Regions from separate parts of the Streptomyces sp. NPDC051684 genome, predicted to be linked through region 1. Evidence: riboswitches for the same ligand, from Rfam matches in the RefSeq annotation. Region 1 holds a riboswitch; each other region holds the start of a gene.

Region 1 (3,174 bases):
GCCTGGACGCGCAGCGTCCGCAATTCGGCACCGAGCTTGCGGCGGCGTACCGCGGGACCGTATTTCATGGAGGACTCCTCGGGCTCCTCGCGTCACCCGGCCGGACTCCCTCCCGGCCGCACGGGACGCGTGTCTGAGCCGACGGTAGAGGACACAGCGTGCCTCGGCCCAAATACGGTCCACCGTCGCAGAGTTCACCGCATCGAGCGACAGATATATGCATATCTTGGGGGATCGGCACCACAGTGGGACGTCCAAGTGGCAATCTGGCGCGAAGCAGTTGCCGGGGCCCGCGCGCGAGCGATCCGCGAGGCCGGACGAGCCACCTCGGCGGGAAAGGGACACGTCGCCATGGCAGACCACCAGGAAGCATCCGTCACGCTGCCGAGCGATCCCGCCTCGGTCTCGGCCGCCCGCAGGTATGTCGCCTCCGTCCTCGCGGAGTGGGGCATGGCGTCGGGGACGGACGCGGCGGACACCGTCCGCCTGATCGTGTCCGAACTCGCGACGAACGCGGTGCAGCACACCCTCGGGCAGTCCCCCACGTTCACCGTCGACGTGGAGCTGGACCGCGACGAGCGGCTGCGCATCGGTGTCACCGACAGTCACCCCCGCTATCCCAAGCGGCTGCCGGCCGCGGTCCAGCAGGACAACGGGCGGGGGATGGTCATCATCCGCTGTCTCACCGCGGAGTGCGGCGGCACCCTGACGGTGCGCCCGACCCCGGAGGGCGGCAAGACGGTGTGGATCACACTGCCGTGGGTGGCCCCGGTCAGTCGTCCCGCTTGAGGAGCGCGCGCCGCATCAGCCACGGGAGCAGTCCCCACAGCCCCACACAGACGCAGAACGCGCCGGCGCCGGCCGCGATCCCGCCGGCCCTGCCGACCGTCACATCGACCACGAGCAGCACGGACCCGCTCAGCGCGAGCACGAGCGCCGCCATCCCGTACGCCGCGAGCCGCGAGGACACCCGTACGATCCGCCGCTTCGCACCCAGCTGGAACAGCACCCGGTGCACCGCGGCCGGCGCCGTGAACAGCGCGGCCGCGATGACCGTGAGGAGCAACGTCGTGACGTACGTGGTCCGTTGGACCGTGTCGAGCGACGGGAAGCGGGGGGTGAACGCGAGCGTCAGCAGGAACGCGAACAGGAACTGCACGCCGGTCTGGGTGACCCGGAGCTCTTGGAGGAGCTCTCCGAAGTTCCGATCGGCGCGTTCCAGAGGCGTCTCGTTGCGCTCATGCATCCCCTACGAGTATCCGCTCGCGGTCCGCTCAAGCGCGAGCGCAGGGGTTCACCGCACCCGGCCGTACGACACGCTGTTCGTCCAGATCCGCTCCAGACGGACCACGGAACCGGTCTTCGGGGAGTGCCAGATGCGGCCTTTTCCGGCGTAGATGCCGACGTGGTAGATGCTGCGGCCGGAGCGGAAGAACACCAGGTCTCCAGGTGTGCGATGAGACCTGGAGATGTGCTTGGTCTTGTTGTACTGCTGGGCCGCGGTGCGCGGCAGCTTCTTGCCCGCCCGCTTGAACGAGTAGAGCGTGAGGCCCGAGCAGTCGAACCGGTGCGGCCCCGCGGCGCCCCACTTGTACGGTGCACCCTTCTTGGACGCGGCGACCTGCAGTGCCTTGACGGATGCCGTTGCCGCTGATGCTTCGGACGCGGCGCCGGGGACCATGAGCCCCGCGCCGGCGACGGCGATGGAGAGGGCGGAAGCGGTGCCCGCCCGGGTCAGCAGCGACGGAACACGATTCAGCGCAGTCATGCGCAACCCTTCGTCAACCGCCTGTGAAGGATGACCTGTCGGGTTCGGGTGGCGAAGTTGCCCGGCCGCGTACCGCGGCTTCACCCCAAGGGCCGTCCGGCGCGGCCTCTGACGAGGCGCGGCGGTGGCCCGTCGTGCTCGGGTCCTCCACTCCTGCCGATGCACTCCTGTCGACCTGGCATCCGCACGGCGGCAGGACTCGGCGTCCGTGCGGACCGCCCCGCCGCGGCGGCGGGGGCTTGTCGTCGCAACGGATCTTCACGCACGGCCGAGGCGAAATCCGAGTCGAACCGGCGGTAAGTGAGGCTCGTCACCCTTGACCCGTTCAGGTGGACGCTGCGCCTTTCGCCCCTGCCCGCCGAGACCCGACGAGCCCCGCACCAGCGGCGGAACGCCATATTCCGGCGGTTGCCTACGGCTCGTACGCAACTTTGCCGGGCTCATCCGCGTACCGGAGGCTAGGCCGTACGGGGTACCCCATCTGGGTCGTTTGGGTTGCGGCTCGACGGTTCGGGAAGCCCGGTGAGCGGTCGACGGCTTCACCTGACTTCAATTGGCTTCAAGTGAATTCAACTGACCGGTTCTGACGGCAGTGTGACCCGGTTGGTGCGCCGCTCCCCGTCCAGGACGCGCAGTGCCCGCGCCAGCGTGCTCGCGTGCACCCGGCTCTCGCCCCTCTGGTGCATCAGGTTCAGCGCGTCCCGCAGCTCGACGGCCCGGCTCACCAGCGCCTGCGCCGCGCGCAGGCCGCTGTAGGTGTCGTCGCCCCGGGCCGGGTTGATCCGCGCGATGAGGTCGACCACCTCCAGATAGCGGTCCACGAGCTCGCACTCGGCGCGGGTCATCGCGGGCAGCGGCGGCGGTTCGGGTGGATACATCGGCCGATCACCTCGTGCCGGGGGAGCGCAGGGTGGCGGTACGGCTCTCGACGACGTGGTCCACCAGTCCGTACTCCAGGGCCTGTTCGGCCGTCAGGACGGTGTCCCGCTCGATGTCCGCGCCGACCTGCTCCTTGGTGCGCCCGCTGTGCCGGGCGAGCAGCTCCTCCAACTGGTCGCGCATGCGCGTGAGTTCGCTCGCGTAGATCTCCAGGTCGCTCGGCTGTCCCTGGGCCGGCTCGGGCAGCGAGGGCTGGTCGAGCACCACGCGCGCGCCGGGCAGCGTCATCCGCTTGCCGGGTGTCCCCGCCGCGAGCAGTACCGCGGCCACGGACGAGCACTGCCCCAGGCAGGTCGTCGCGACGTCGCAGCCGACGAACTGCATGGTGTCGTAGAGCGCGGTCATCGCGCTGAACGAGCCGCCCGGGGAGTTGATGTACAGGGAGATGTCCTGGTCGGGCGCCAGGTACTCGAGGTGCATGAACTGTGCCATCACATCGTTCGCCGAGACGTCGTCGATCGGCGTCC
Region 2 (3,174 bases), on a different contig from region 1:
CTGCTGGCCGGGAACGTAGCCGGCTTCCTTGATGGCCTCGAGGATCAGGTCCAGGGCCTCACGGTTCGAGCCCAGGTTCGGGGCGAAGCCGCCCTCGTCGCCCAGGCCGGTGGCCAGGCCCTTGCTCTTCAGGACCTTCTTCAGCGTGTGGTAGACCTCGGCGCCCCAGCGCAGGGCCTCGGAGAAGGACTCCGCGCCGATCGGGGCGATCATGAACTCCTGGATGTCGACGTTGGAGTCCGCGTGGGACCCGCCGTTCAGGATGTTCATCATCGGCACCGGGAGAAGGTGCGCGTTCGGGCCGCCCAGGTAGCGGAAGAGCGGCAGGTCGGACGCCTCGGAAGCGGCGTGCGCGACGGCGAGCGAGACACCGAGGATGGCGTTGGCGCCGAGCGAGCCCTTGTTGTCGGTCGCGTCCAGGTCGAACATCGCCTGGTCGATCAGGCGCTGCTCGGTGGCGTCGTAGCCGACGAGCTCCGGGCCGATCTGCTCGATGACGGCGAGGACGGCCTTCTCGACGCCCTTGCCCTGGTAACGGTTCGGGTCACCGTCGCGGAGTTCGATGGCCTCGAAGGCACCGGTGGAGGCGCCGGACGGGACGGCAGCACGGCCGGTGCTCCCGTCGTCGAGGCCGACCTCGACCTCGACCGTGGGGTTGCCTCGGGAGTCCAGGATTTCCCGGGCTACGACGACGTCGATGGACGGCACGAGCATCTCCTTCTGGGATGTGACGAAGCTTGGCGGGCGGCCGTCGGACAACGGATCCCGCCCCCCTGAGCCTAACCGGCTCCCGGGCATCGGCCATCCGAACGCCCGCCTCGTGGACAACGCCGTTAGCGAAATGTTCCTTAACGGAACAAAAACAGCGACCCCCGCCCCGGCTGTGCCGGGGCGGGGGTCGCCGAAGTGAGCGGCCCGTGGGGACGGGGAGGGCGGCGGGACTCGGCGTCCGCCGATGCCGAGTCCGTGCCTGGGGGTCCTGGGCGGACCGGGCCCCTGCGCGGGGCCGGACGTCTTAGCTGAGGTGCAGCTGCTGACCCGGGTAGATCAGGTTGGCGTCCTTGACGATGTCCTTGTTCTTCTCGAACACCTGCTGCCAGGTCGTGCCGTGCGCCTCGGCGATCTTGCTGAGGGTGTCGCCGGACTTGACCTTGTACTCGCCGTCGCCCTTCTCGACCTTGTTACCGGTCGGGGTGGTGACGGTGTCCTGCTTCGGGGCCTCCTGCTTCGGGGCCTCCTGCTTGGGGGCCTCCTGCTGCTGCGGCTGCTGACGCTGCTCGGAGCGGTCGGCACGCTGCTGGGTCTCCTGCTTCGGAGCCTGCTGCTGCGACGAGTCGTCACCGCCACCCTCGTTCGGGGTGGAGGACAGGCCCGAGCCGCAGTTCGGCCAGGCACCGCTGCCCTGGGAGGCGAGAACCTTCTCGCCGACGGCTATCTGCTGCGCCTTGGACGCCTGGTCGGCGGTGGAGGCGTACTGGTCGCCGCCGTAGGCGGACCAGGTGGAGGACGAGAACTGCAGACCGCCGTAGAAACCGTTGCCGGTGTTGGTGGACCAGTTGCCGCCGGACTCGCACTGCGCGACCTGGTCCCACTCGGACGTGGTGGCGGCGGAGGCCGAGGTGGCACCCATCAGCGGCACGGCGACGGCGGCAGCGGCGACACCGCCGAGCGTGGCGACGCGGACGGCCTTGGACGGGCGGCGGTGCTTGTTCTTGCCGGAAAACAGCATGGAGATGTCTCCTCACCGACGCCTGCGAGGTGAGCTGTCGGGTTCGGACCAGTGAGTGTCCGGCAGACGCATCCTTGTGCGCTGCTTAACCCCAAGCCCGTCCGGTCTCCCGGAAGGGCGGCTTACCTGGGTCCCCCGCTCCTGCCTACGGCGCTTACGCGTCGACTGTTCCCGTACGGACGTTGGCAGGATTCGGCGTGACGTCCATCGGGGCCCGCTGAAGCGAGCGGTCACGAACGTAAGCGGTCGATCCGTCCGATTTCAAAGTCGATCAGGGGCTTTGAGACCCATGTCTCACTCGATCGACATCGGACAAAGCCCCTTCAACCGCCCCGAACCCCCGCTACCTTTTGTCCGATCCGTCCCCAAGATCCAGGCTCTGACCAGGAAGGATGAGGTCTGGGTCGGTACCGACCGTCTCCTTGTTCCGCTCATAGAGCGCGTCCCATCCGCCGTGCACGTCCTGGGTCTTCGCGATGTCCCAGAGGTTGTCGCCGGCGTGCACCTCGTACGTGTCGCCGGCGCGCTTGTCGTCGCGTGAGGCGTGCCGCCCCGCCCCCTTACGGGAGTCGGAACCGTCGTCGTCGGCGCGGTCGCCGCGGTGGCGGCCGGACGTGTCGCCGGAGGGCCGGGCGGACGGGGAGGCCGTCCCGGCGGGGGTGCCGTCAGAAGGCGCGTGGGACTTGTCACTTGACGGGCTCGACGACTCCGCCCCCTTGTTACCGGAGGTATCGCTCGTCTCGTCCGCCGTCGGGCGGTCCGAGGAGTCGGAGCCCGCGGACTCGTCGTGACCCTTGTCTCCCGAATCGGCGGATTCGGCGGATTCGGCGGAATCGCTGGACTCGGTGGAGTCGGCCGGATCCGTGGCGTCCGCGGAGCCCGCCTTGTCGGCGCCGCCATCTGCGCCCTCGCCCGACGACTTGTCGTCGTCACCGGAGTCGGACGACTCGGAAGGCTGCGCCGACGGTGACGCGGACACGCCCGGGTCGACGTCCGCCGAGCCGTCGTCCTTGGTGAGGTCCGAGGTGAGCGAGCACATCGGCCAGGCGCTCGGCCCCTTGTCGCCGAGAACCTTCTCGGCGACGGCTATCTGCTGCGAGCGGCTGGCCTGGTCGGCACGCGGGGCGTAGTCGAGCCCCCCGTACTCCTCCCATCTCTCCTGCGTGAACTGGAGGCCGCCGTAGTAGCCGTTACCGGCGTCCAGGCTCCACTGCCCACCGCTCTCGCACTCGGCGAGCTTGTCCCACGCCTGCGTGGTCGCGGCACTCGCGCCGCTCGCGGCGAACAGCGGGATCGCGATGGCGCTGCCGGTGACTCCGGCGGCGACGACGAGAGCAGGGGCCTGACGGGGGCGACGGTGACGACCGTTCCCGGAGAGCATGCGTTTGCCTTTCGCGAGACTGATGCTGCTACGCGCGACGGGTGGTGCAAGTGGTGCGGGTTGT
Region 3 (3,174 bases), on a different contig from region 1:
GATGGCCACCATCGTCCTGATGTTCCCCGAAGGCCCGCGGCGGTCGCGGGCCTTGGGCGTGTGGGCGGCGGTGGCGAGCTGCGGCCTGGTGATCGGATTCGTCCTGTCCGGGATCGTCACCGCCCACTTGGGGTGGCGTTGGATCTTCCTGATCTCGGTCCCGTTCGTCCTGACCGTGCTGCTGGCAACCCTCTTCCTGGTCGAGGGGGACCGGCCCGTGGCGGCCAAGGCGGCTCCGGCGCTGGACCTTGGCGGTGCGCTGCTGCTGACCGCCTGCCCGTTGCTGTTCACCCTCGGAGTCGTCCAGGCCGGTGAACCGGGAACGCCCGCGTGGGCGGTGTTCGGGGCGCTGGCGGGGGCGGTGGCCGCCGGGGTCGGATTCGTGCGCGTCGAGGCGCGCTCGCACAATCCGCTGCTGCCGCTGCGCTTCTTCGCCCATCGCACGCGGGTGGTGGCCAACCTGACCACGATGCTGCTCAGCGGGGCGCTGTCGACCTCGTTCCTGCTGTTCACGTTCTACTTGCAGGAACGACTGGGCATCGGCCCGCTCGGCGCGGGCCTGACCATGCTGCCGCTGGCCGTTTCCCTGATCACCTTCTCGGTGCTCGTGCCGCGCCTGCTGGGCCGCTGGGGCGCACGCGCGTGCGTGCTCGCCGGCCTCGGCTTCACCGCGGCCGCGATGGCCGCCACCGCCCTCGTCGCGGCGCTGCGGGCCAACGGCCCCGCGATGATCCCGGCCATGCTCCTGATCGCGGCCGGGATGGGAGTCGGCCTCGTAGGGCTGCAATACCTCGCCGTCAGCGGCGTCAGCGAGGACGACGCCGGGATCGCCTCGGGCGTCCAACGCGCGGCGGACCAGCTGGGCGGCGCGAGCGGGGTGGCCGTCTGCGTCGGGATCGGGTTCGCTCCGGGCCTGCACTCCCTCGACCCGTTCCTCGTCGCCACCGCACTGGCGGCCACCGGGCTCGCGGTCGGTGCGGTCCTGGCCTGGCGCATGCCCGCGTCGGCTCCCGCAGGAGACGCGCGGGAACAGTCCGGGTGACCGCCGCCGGGCCACCCCGGCCCGGCGGCGCGGGCTGCGGATCAGGACGACCGCACTCCACAACCCGCACCCTCTGAGCGCGCGAACGCGATGCGGCGCCCGGAGAGAACCCCGGGCGCCGCATCGGAACGGGCCGACGAGCCGCTACCGCATCACGCGCTCACCTCACGTGCTCACGTCGCCTCAGGCGCTCACACCGTGCTCACTCAGGTACGCGATCGGGTCGATGTCCGAGCCGTAGTCCGCGGTCGTGCGGATCTCGAAGTGCAGGTGCGGGCCGGTGACGTTGCCGGTCGCGCCGGACTTGGCGATCTCCTGGCCGGCCGTCACGGTGTCGCCCTGGGCGACGCCGATCGAGGACAGGTGGCCGTACTGGGAGAAGTGGCCGTCGGCGTGCTCAATGACGACCTCGTTGCCGTACGCGCCACCCGAGCCGGTCGAGACGACGGTGCCGTCGGCGATCGACTTCACGGAGGTGCCGGTGGACACCGAGTAGTCGGCGCCGGTGTGGCTGCCGCTGGACCACATGGAGCCGGAGTTGCCGTAGCCGTTGCCCTTGGCGCCGTCGACCGGCGCCACGTAGTCGCCGGAGGCGGTCGTCTTGGCGCTCGCCTGCGTGGCGGCGGGCTTGGCGGCGGAGTCGCCCTCGGCCGCGGCGCCGAGGGTGAGCTTGACGCCGATCTTGAGGTGGTCCGCGTTGGAGCCGACCGCGTCCTTGTTGTCCTCGTACAGCTTCTTCCAGCCGCCGTCGACGTCCTGCGCCTTGGCGATCTTCGAGAGCGTGTCACCGGCCTTGACGGTGTACGTCGTGGTGTCGGCGGTGGCGCCGGACGTCGCGGCCTGCGCGCCACTGGCGCCCATCAGCGGCAGCACGATGGCCGCTCCGCCGGCGGAGGCGACGGCGGCGACCCGGGCGATGCGGCGGGAGGTCGAAAGGCGGTGCTTTCCCTTTGCGGGCATGCTGAATTTCCTCTCCGTCGCCTACGAGGTGAGCTGTCGGGTTCGGGCTGGAGATGCCCGGCCGCGCCCGGGGTACGGGCACGGCTTCACCCCAAGCCGCTTCGGGAAATCCCCTACGCGGCGTCTTGCGTGTGGGTCCCCCGCTCCTGCCGTGACGGGTAGTCGAAAGGAATCCGGGCGGCGGCAGGACTAGGCGTTCCGACCGGATTGATTGGTGACCGTAGGCGAACCGCAATGACGGCGACAACTGCCGAATTCACTTGCGGTGGCAATTCCTTGGGTTTCTGAGGCTTCCCTGTGTAACCCTGCGTCGACATTCTCCGCTTTACCAACGCCATACCTTCGGGGATTACTGGGGAGGCATTCCGGGCCGCCCGCCACACAGCGTCACGAACATGAGGCCGGTCACGCACACTCCCACAAGCCCCTTCGATTCATGCACAGTTGACACAGAAGTGGGCAAATCGGACAGATGGTTGCCTGTGGAACCGATGTCGTATCGTCAGGAGCGCGCCCACCGGTGACCCAACGCCGGTGCACCGATTGGGAGGAGCCCCTGTGACGCAGCACGCACCGTCCACCGAGCCCGAGCTGACCGGAGTGCGCAACTTCCGAGACGTGGGCGGCCTGCCCACCGTGGACGGCCGGCGCGTGCGCCAGGGCGTGCTGTTCCGCAGCGGTCACCTCGCCCATGCCACGGCCGAGGACTCGACCTTCCTCTCCTCGCTCGGCCTGCACACGGTCTTCGACTTCCGCAACGCCGCGGACCAGAGGCTGGAGGGCGCCGACGTCGAGCTCCCCGGCGTCCGCAATCTCAACCTGCCGCTCAACGACCCGGCCGACGGCGCCGAATTCTGGACCATGGTCCGCGACGGCGACATCGAGCAGCTGCGCCAGATCCTCTCCGAGGGCCGCGCGGCGAACCGCCTCGTCGACTCCTACCGCACCATGATCAAGGAGCGCACCGCCGAGCACAGCCGCGTGCTGCACTCCCTCGCCGAGGACAGCCTTCCCGCGCTGATGCACTGCGCGGCCGGCAAGGACCGCGCGGGCCTGTCGATCGCGGTGACGCTGCTCGCGGTCGGCGTGGAGCGCGACGCCATCGAGGCGGACTACCTCAAGTCGAACGAGAAGCACCGCCGCTACGACGTGCGCCGCTCCGCCACCGCGAA

The links. Region 1 has a riboswitch for cyclic di-AMP ahead of ACIA8D_RS26210 (C40 family peptidase). Riboswitches for the same ligand answer to the same signal wherever they lie in the genome.
Region 2: linked by a shared signal. The riboswitch ahead of ACIA8D_RS31505 (transglycosylase family protein) and the one ahead of ACIA8D_RS26210 (C40 family peptidase) in region 1 are both predicted to bind cyclic di-AMP.
Region 3: linked by a shared signal. The riboswitch ahead of ACIA8D_RS31155 (M23 family metallopeptidase) and the one ahead of ACIA8D_RS26210 (C40 family peptidase) in region 1 are both predicted to bind cyclic di-AMP.

What each region holds. Positions count from the first base shown of each region.
Region 1 is NZ_JBITCS010000023.1:33,570-36,743, forward strand. It holds gene ACIA8D_RS26195 (helix-turn-helix domain-containing protein) at 1-68, opposite strand, end outside; gene ACIA8D_RS26200 (ATP-binding protein) at 352-789, shown strand; gene ACIA8D_RS26205 (DUF6328 family protein) at 773-1,246, opposite strand; gene ACIA8D_RS26210 (C40 family peptidase) at 1,295-1,768, opposite strand; cyclic di-AMP (ydaO/yuaA leader) riboswitch at 1,772-1,983, opposite strand; gene ACIA8D_RS26215 (hypothetical protein) at 2,338-2,646, opposite strand; gene ACIA8D_RS26220 (ATP-dependent Clp protease proteolytic subunit) at 2,654-3,174, opposite strand, start outside.
Region 2 is NZ_JBITCS010000032.1:70,583-73,756, forward strand. It holds gene eno (phosphopyruvate hydratase) at 1-708, opposite strand, end outside; gene ACIA8D_RS31505 (transglycosylase family protein) at 1,016-1,729, opposite strand; cyclic di-AMP (ydaO/yuaA leader) riboswitch at 1,734-1,892, opposite strand; gene ACIA8D_RS31510 (transglycosylase family protein) at 2,073-3,110, opposite strand.
Region 3 is NZ_JBITCS010000031.1:96,852-100,025, reverse strand. It holds gene ACIA8D_RS31160 (MFS transporter) at 1-1,042, shown strand, start outside; gene ACIA8D_RS31155 (M23 family metallopeptidase) at 1,226-2,002, opposite strand; cyclic di-AMP (ydaO/yuaA leader) riboswitch at 2,006-2,177, opposite strand; gene ACIA8D_RS31150 (tyrosine-protein phosphatase) at 2,561-3,174, shown strand, end outside.